DNA from 2 places in the Chryseobacterium sp. SG20098 genome. Region 1 is predicted to be linked to the other one. Evidence: riboswitches for the same ligand, from Rfam matches in the RefSeq annotation. Region 1 holds a riboswitch; the other holds the start of a gene.
What was found. A riboswitch is a leader RNA that binds a small molecule or an ion and turns the genes downstream of it on or off. The one in region 1 is predicted to bind thiamine pyrophosphate.
Positions count from the first base shown of each region.

Region 2: another riboswitch for thiamine pyrophosphate. It lies ahead of pnuC (nicotinamide riboside transporter PnuC); the one in region 1 lies ahead of thiS (sulfur carrier protein ThiS).

Region 1 is NZ_CP134622.1:3,005,728-3,009,606, reverse strand. It holds gene panB (3-methyl-2-oxobutanoate hydroxymethyltransferase) at 1-578, shown strand, start outside; gene RHP76_RS13750 (hypothetical protein) at 582-896, shown strand; gene RHP76_RS13745 (RluA family pseudouridine synthase) at 908-1,585, shown strand; TPP riboswitch at 1,702-1,797, shown strand; gene thiS (sulfur carrier protein ThiS) at 1,855-2,061, shown strand; gene thiC (phosphomethylpyrimidine synthase ThiC) at 2,087-3,879, shown strand, end outside.
Region 2 is NZ_CP134622.1:527,690-531,568, forward strand. It holds gene RHP76_RS02360 (YciE/YciF ferroxidase family protein) at 1-68, shown strand, start outside; gene RHP76_RS02365 (alpha-ketoglutarate-dependent dioxygenase AlkB family protein) at 295-903, shown strand; gene RHP76_RS02370 (DUF4142 domain-containing protein) at 1,033-1,644, shown strand; gene RHP76_RS02375 (PA2169 family four-helix-bundle protein) at 1,767-2,225, opposite strand; TPP riboswitch at 2,347-2,453, shown strand; gene pnuC (nicotinamide riboside transporter PnuC) at 2,479-3,075, shown strand; gene RHP76_RS02385 (acyl-CoA dehydrogenase family protein) at 3,062-3,879, shown strand, end outside.

The sequences.
Region 1 (3,879 bases):
GAGGAACCGACAGAGCTTTGGTGGTAGCGGATTTACCTTTTGGAACTTATCAGAGTAATCCTGAAAAAGCACTGGAGTCTGCGGTAAGAATGATGAAGGAAGGAGGGGCGCATGCTGTAAAAATTGAAGGTGGAAAAGAAATTTCCAAGTCTATCAAAAAAATCATCAATGCCGGAATTCCGGTAATGGGACATTTGGGTTTAACACCACAGTCTATCTATAAATTCGGAACGTATAAAGTAAGAGCTAAGGAAGAAGCTGAAGCTGAAAAATTAATTGCTGATGCACAGCTTTTGGAAGAACTAGGATGTTTCTCTATCGTATTGGAAAAAATTCCTGCTGATTTAGCCAAGAAAGTAACTGAAAGTATTTCTATTCCTACCATCGGAATCGGTGCTGGCGCAGATTGTGACGGACAGGTTTTGGTGTATCATGATATGGTGGGAATGAACAAAGGTTTCAGCCCGAAATTCTTAAGAAGATACCTTGACCTTTACACAGAAATTACAGGAGCCGTTTCTCAATATGTGAAAGATGTGAAAAATGTAGAATTTCCAAACGAAAACGAAAGTTATTAATCCATGCAGAACCAACAATCTATTCAGGGAATATTATCTATTGCAGCTTTGATTTGTCTGGCCGTGGGATGGTTTAATTTATTTTCCCCGGAAATTAATCATTTGCTTTCAAGAAAAGTATTTTATGTTCTGATTGGAGCAAGCTTTTTTATTCAGGCTCCATTGCTTACCAATAAGAATTTTGTCTATGCCATGTATGCTGCTGCTGCCATCTGTGTATTCGGAGCGTTTATTCCGGAAGGCTCAAAACTTTCAGCTGTTAAAACGGTAGGCCTTCTGGCAGGGATTATCCTGTCTTTATCCAACAGAAGAAGATAGACGGAACAAGTATGAAGGAGCAGATTATATATGAAGACAACCATCTTCTGGTGATTAATAAAAAGGTGGGGCAGCTTGTACAAGGCGATAAGACCGGCGATGAATCACTATTAGAATCCACCAAGAACTTTATAAAAATAAGAGATGCTAAGCCGGGAAATGTTTTTCTCGGCTTGGTTCATCGTATAGACCGCCCAACTTCAGGACTGGTGATCTATGCAAAAACTTCCAAAGCACTTTCCCGTTTGACACAGATGGTGAAAAACCGTGAAGTGAAAAAAACATATTGGGCAGTTGTAGGAAAAGAAATGATCCCGCAAAGCCAGAGACTGGTGCATTATTTAAAGAAAAATGAAAAAAATAATAAGGCTATTGTCTTTCCGAAAGCTACTGAAGGGGCGAAAGAAGCTATTCTTACCTATCATGTGATCAAAACACTGGATAATTATCTCCTTCTTGAAATTGATCTTGAAACCGGAAGGCATCATCAGATCAGAGCACAGCTGTCCAAGACCGGAGTTCCGATTAAGGGTGATCTGAAATACGGAGCACCACGTTCCAATCCTGATGGAGGAATCAATCTTCACGCCAGAAAGCTGGAGTTTATTCATCCTGTTACCAAAGAAAATATTGAAATAACAGCTCCCGTGCCGCAGAATGATGCGATCTGGAGAGCTTGTGAGGAATAACTAAAGATTTTTAGTTAATTAAAGGCAAACATAAAAGTCCGTCTCAATTTTGAGATGGACTTTTTCTTTATTATCATTTCAGATTTTGCGCATTCTAAAAAAATGTCTAACTTCGTTCCCAACTTTAGGGGTGTCTGTTACCAACAGACTGAGACTTACCCTTTGAACCTGATCTGGATCATACCAGCGTAGGGAAAAGTAGATGACTTTTGCTGTACATTCTATTGTACAATAATGGCCATTCCTAAAGTATATTTAATTTATTAGGAATGGAACTTATAATCAACCACACCCGAAAAACATTTGATGTACTTCCTGCAAACCTGGAAGCATTACTGGCTATTGAGTTACCCGGAAAGAAAAAAGGTATTGCTGTAGCGCTCAACAACCGAATTATTCCGCTGTCAGTCTGGGCGGAAACCATTCTCAAAAACAACGATTCAGTTTTAATCATTACTGCCACTCAGGGCGGTTAATTCTCATATTTAATACCAAAAACTTATGGCTCACTCCATTACATGTTCGCCATTTCCGAACTCAAAGAAAATCTATATTGAAGGTACATTACATCCTATCAATGTAGCAATGCGTGAAATACAGCTTAGCCCAACCAAATTGACCAATGGCGGCTTTGAACATAATGCTCCGGTAACGATTTATGACACTTCAGGTCCTTATACCGATGAAAATGCGGTTATTGATATTCAGAAAGGGCTTCCAAGAATCAGAGAACAATGGATTCTGGATAGAAATGATGTCAATATCCTGGACGGAATTACATCTGAATATGGAAAAGCCCGTTTGGCGGATCCACGTCTTGACGAACTGAGGTTTTCTTATGATCATAAACCCAAAGTGGCAAAGGATGGCAAAGAACTGACCCAGCTTTACTATGCCAAACAGGGAATCATTACTCCGGAAATGGAATATGTGGCGATCCGGGAAAATCAAAGAATAGAACAGCTGGAATCAGTGTCTAAAGAAATGGCTTTTCAACATCCGGGACACAGTTTTGGAGCCAATACTCCAAAAAGCAAGATCACTCCGGAATTTGTAAGGGACGAAATTGCTGCGGGAAGAGCGATCATTCCCAATAATATCAACCACCCGGAAAGTGAACCGATGATTATCGGAAGAAATTTCCTGGTAAAGATCAATGCCAATATCGGAAACAGTGCTGTTTCATCCAGTATTGAAGAAGAAGTAGAAAAAGCAGTATGGGCCTGCCGATGGGGAGCTGATACCATTATGGATCTTTCTACCGGGAAAAATATTCACGAAACAAGAGAGTGGATTATCAGAAACAGTCCGGTTCCTATTGGTACTGTTCCGATCTATCAGGCATTGGAAAAAGTAAAAGGTGTTCCTGAAGATCTGACATGGGAAATTTTCAGAGATACCCTTATTGAACAGGCAGAACAGGGAGTTTCGTACTTCACTATTCATGCAGGTGTTTTGTTGAGATATATCCATTTAACAGCAAAAAGAGTCACCGGAATTGTATCCAGAGGAGGATCTATTATGGCAAAATGGTGTTTATTCCATCATAAAGAAAGTTTCCTATACACTCATTTTGAGGAGATTTGTGAGATCATGAAGAAGTATGACGTAGCTTTCTCTTTAGGAGATGGTCTTCGTCCCGGATCTATTGCAGATGCTAATGATGCCGCTCAGTTTGCAGAACTGGAAACTTTAGGTGAACTGACAAAAATTGCATGGAAACACAATGTACAGGTAATGATTGAAGGCCCTGGCCACGTTCCGATGCACATGATCAAAGAAAATATGGAAAAGCAATTGGAAGAATGCCATGAAGCTCCGTTTTATACCTTAGGCCCATTGACCACTGATATTGCACCGGGCTATGATCACATCACTTCAGGAATCGGTGCAGCCATGATCGGATGGTTTGGATGTGCGATGCTTTGCTATGTAACTCCGAAGGAACATTTAGGGCTTCCGAATAAAGACGATGTAAAAGTTGGAGTAATAACCTATAAGCTGGCGGCTCATGCTGCAGATTTGGCTAAAGGTCATCCGGGAGCACAGTACAGGGACAATGCATTGAGTAAAGCCAGATTTGAATTCAGATGGGAAGATCAGTTCAATCTTTCATTAGATCCAGAGACAGCAAGAGCTTATCATGATGAAACACTGCCCGCAGAAGGAGCAAAAATTGCCCATTTCTGTTCCATGTGCGGACCGAAATTCTGTTCCATGAAAATTACACAGGAAATTCGTGAATCAGCAGAACAAGGAATGCTTGATAAATCACAGGAGTTCATCGAAAAAGG
Region 2 (3,879 bases), 2.5 Mb from region 1:
AAGAAAAAAAATGTGATGAACTGCTTACAAAAGTTGCTGATACCAATCTTAACAGCAAAGCCATGTAAATACAATCTTTAAAAAGGAGACCTGAAAAAATCAGGTCTCCTTTTTATTGAAATCCGGAAAGGTTTAAAATGCAACATTTTTATCTTGGTTGATTTTGTATCAGTTGTAGTATATTTGTGGATATAATTTTTATCAATTTAGTTTTTTTAAAATGAACTGTAATTGAATAACAAAACTCTTATACTGTAAAAGAAAACTGTATTGTACCATTTATAAAGTTTAAAAATGACCCAACTTAGCCTGTTCGACTCAGCAGATCTGTACGAATTTCCAAAAGACCTTCTGGAATACAGAGAACATTTCCTGAATCAGGAAGAAGCTGACCGCCTTAAAATTCATCTGCTTGAAACAGCTCCCTGGAAACAACGTACCCAGAAAATGTATGATAAGATGGTTCTCACACCTCGCTTAACCGCCTGGTATGGAGATGAGAAAAATGCCTATCCTTCAGACAATGAACTGGATGCCCATCATTGGACACCGGAACTGTTTTCTTTAAAACAAAGAATAGAAGAAACATTTGGCTATCAGTTCAATTCCGTATTGTTGAACCTTTACAGAGATCATAACGATTCTGTTGCCTGGCATCGGGATAAGGAAAGCAGATATGGGAAACGTCCGGTGATTGCATCAGTAAGTCTGGGGCAGACCAGAAATTTTGATTTCAGGAAAAAAGACCATCATCAGAGTAAATACAGCCTGCCTCTTCCTCACGGATCATTATTGATTATGAAAGGAGACCTTCAGGAAAACTGGGAACATCGTATTGCCAAGTCTCTAACCGCTATGAAGGAGCGTATTAATCTTACATTCCGGTTGGTTAATAAGTTGTAAGGTATTTATTCATAATGTTTTATGATTAGGTTAGAAGTGTTGTAATAGGTTTTTGGCAGATAAATTGTTGCATTTATAAACAAAGTCATTGTTTGACTTCATTAATATCACCACTTAAAATTTATTATTATGAAAAATCTTGTAGTAACAATTTTTGCATTAGCTGCTTTAACGGCCTGCAAAAAAAACGAACCGACAACCACGAGCCAATCTGAGGAAAGTACCACAATGTCTGCCCCTGCAGAATCCGGGATGACGGTAAGCGACTCCACCAAAATGTCAGACATCAAAGATCAGAAAAGTACTCTCAGTGATCAGGACAAAAAGTTTGCAGATGCTGCAGCCATAGGAGGACTGATGGAAGTAATGATGGGAAAACTGGCCGCAACAAACGCTGAAAACTCCGTGGTAAAATCTTTGGGAGCAATGATGGTAACCGATCATTCCAAAGCGAATGACGAGCTCAAGAATTGGGCTTCAGGAATAGGGTATACCTTACCCACAAGTCTGGATGCCGAAAAGCAGAAGATGTATGATGACCTGAAAGCTAAGAAAGGTAAAGACTTTGACAAAAAATATACAGATCTAATGGTCAGTGACCACAAGGAAGATGTAGAAGCATTCAAAAAAGAGGCGTCAGAAGGAACAGAAGTCTCATTAAAATCTTTCGCAGCTAAAACCCTTCCGACACTTGAACATCATTTGCAGGAATCGGAAAAAGCTAAAAATGCGGTCAAATAATATTGAGTTTTTATGACCGGCATCATAAGTATGAGCATACAATATTTAATAATTTTGAATTGATTAAATATTATTTTGTTCTTGATTATAGTAAGCTCCTCTTTTTAAGAGGAGTTTTTTGATTATTCTTTCTTTTTATATTCTTCAATTTTCTTGAATTGTCTGTAAGAATCTTTAAGGATACGAAGCTGTTCAGACACAATCTCAGTACTTTTTGGGCTGAGCTCACCTGTGTCCAGGGCATTTTGATAAGCTTCAATAGCTGCTTTTTCGCCAAATACCACATTTTCTAATGTAGATTCTATGAGATTTCCCATGGTAAAAGAATTTTTAATGTCAATCCAAGTTCTGTGAACAGCTCCTGCCATGGACGTTGAGTCCTCCGGAGTGCCTTGCTTTTCTGTGATGAGGTTGATTAGTTCATTTTTCATGATTTTCGACTGCGAAATCATATGTTCGTACTCATCTTTTACATCCGGATACATTTCCCATACTTTTCCCTCAACTTTTTCAAAGCCTTCCTTTCTGTCGTTGGTAATGTGAAGTAAGTCATTAAGTACTGATATTTCTTGATTGTCCATAATATAAATTTTTAGTTATCCATAAAATTATAATTTCCCTCATCGACTCTTTATAATCGTGATCATATCCTGTAAATAAAAAACCAAAGTCCTTTCTTTTTTCAACAAAAAGCTGCACCTTTGCCGAACAATGGGGTGCTACAAAACAGTGGCTGAGATGATACCCAGGAATGTATTTCCACACCTGATCCGGATAATGCCGGTGTAGGGATTGCTTACTGATCATCTCATCATTTGATTTCTAATAATTAATATGATGCAGGACATTTTAAAACAAATTACCTTACCGGAATGGTTCGGAGTCTTATTTTCAGTCATTCAGGTTTTACTGGCCCGTAAAAACAATGTCAACAACTATCTTTTCGGAATTGCGGGGATTCTGCTTACGCTGTATGTGATGCTTACTTCCAAGCTGTACGCTGAATTTACCTTAAATCTTTATTATCTGATCATGAGCATCTATGGATGGTTATATTGGAAATTCGGAAAGCAGAAATCAGAAATGGAAATCTCTGTTACCACCACCACAGAAAAATGGATTACGGGAGGAATTGTTCTGGGAACTTTTATCTTATTCTGGTCTTTTCTGACCCATTTTACAGACTCGGATGTTCCTATCTGGGATTCTCTGGTGAGTGCTTTTGCCTGGGCGGGAATGTGGCTGATGGCGAGACGGAAAATTGAAAACTGGGTGATGCTCAATGTCAGTAATATCATTTCTATCCCTTTAATGATTCATAAAGAATTGTATCTCTATGCTGTTTTGACGTCATTCTTATTTTTAGTAGCCATTTCCGGATATATAGAGTGGCAAAAAATTATTAAATCGAAAGCTAATGCTGAGTACTAAAGAGATTAGACGGGAACTTCATGGAGCCCCTGTAATTTCTGATAAAGTAATGCAGCATATTCATGAAGAAAAACTGCTTAAAATATGGGTTCCCAAAAAATATGGAGGACTCGGCTATCGTTTTGAAGAAGGACTTAACACCTTATTTAGCTGTGCAGAAACCGATGGAAGCTTTGGCTGGATGCTGACACTTTGTGCCGGAGCCAATTATTTTTCCAGAAATATCAAGCCTGAAATTGCTCAATTACTGTTCACCCATTCTGAAACCTGCTTTGGTGGCAGCGGAATGGTGGGAGGAACTGCAGAAAAAATAGACAACAGCCACTATCTGATCAACGGTTCATGGAATTTTGCAACAGGTGCACCTCATCTTACCCATTTTACATTGAATGCCAAAATTACAGAAAATGGAAAACCTTTAATGGATGGTCATGGCAATGGAATAATTCGATCATTTATTATTTCGAAAGAACACGCTGAGGTTATTCCCAACTGGAAATCTATGGGAATGGAGGCCAGTGGCACCTATTCATTCACTGTTGAAAATGTGCTCGTTAATGAAGACTATAGTTTTGTTTACGATACTTTTTTCACCAATGATATTCTCGACACTATTCCTTTTCGGATTTTTGCAGACTTAACACTGTTGGTCAACTATTTGGGAATGGCTTCTCATTTTATTGAAGAAGCAGAATATATTCGTCCTGAGATCCATTTCAAAAGTTTCACAGAGTCTGTTGAAAAGCATTTGGAAAAAGTATTGCAAATTGCCGGAGAAATAGAAAATATCCTAGGTGATCACAA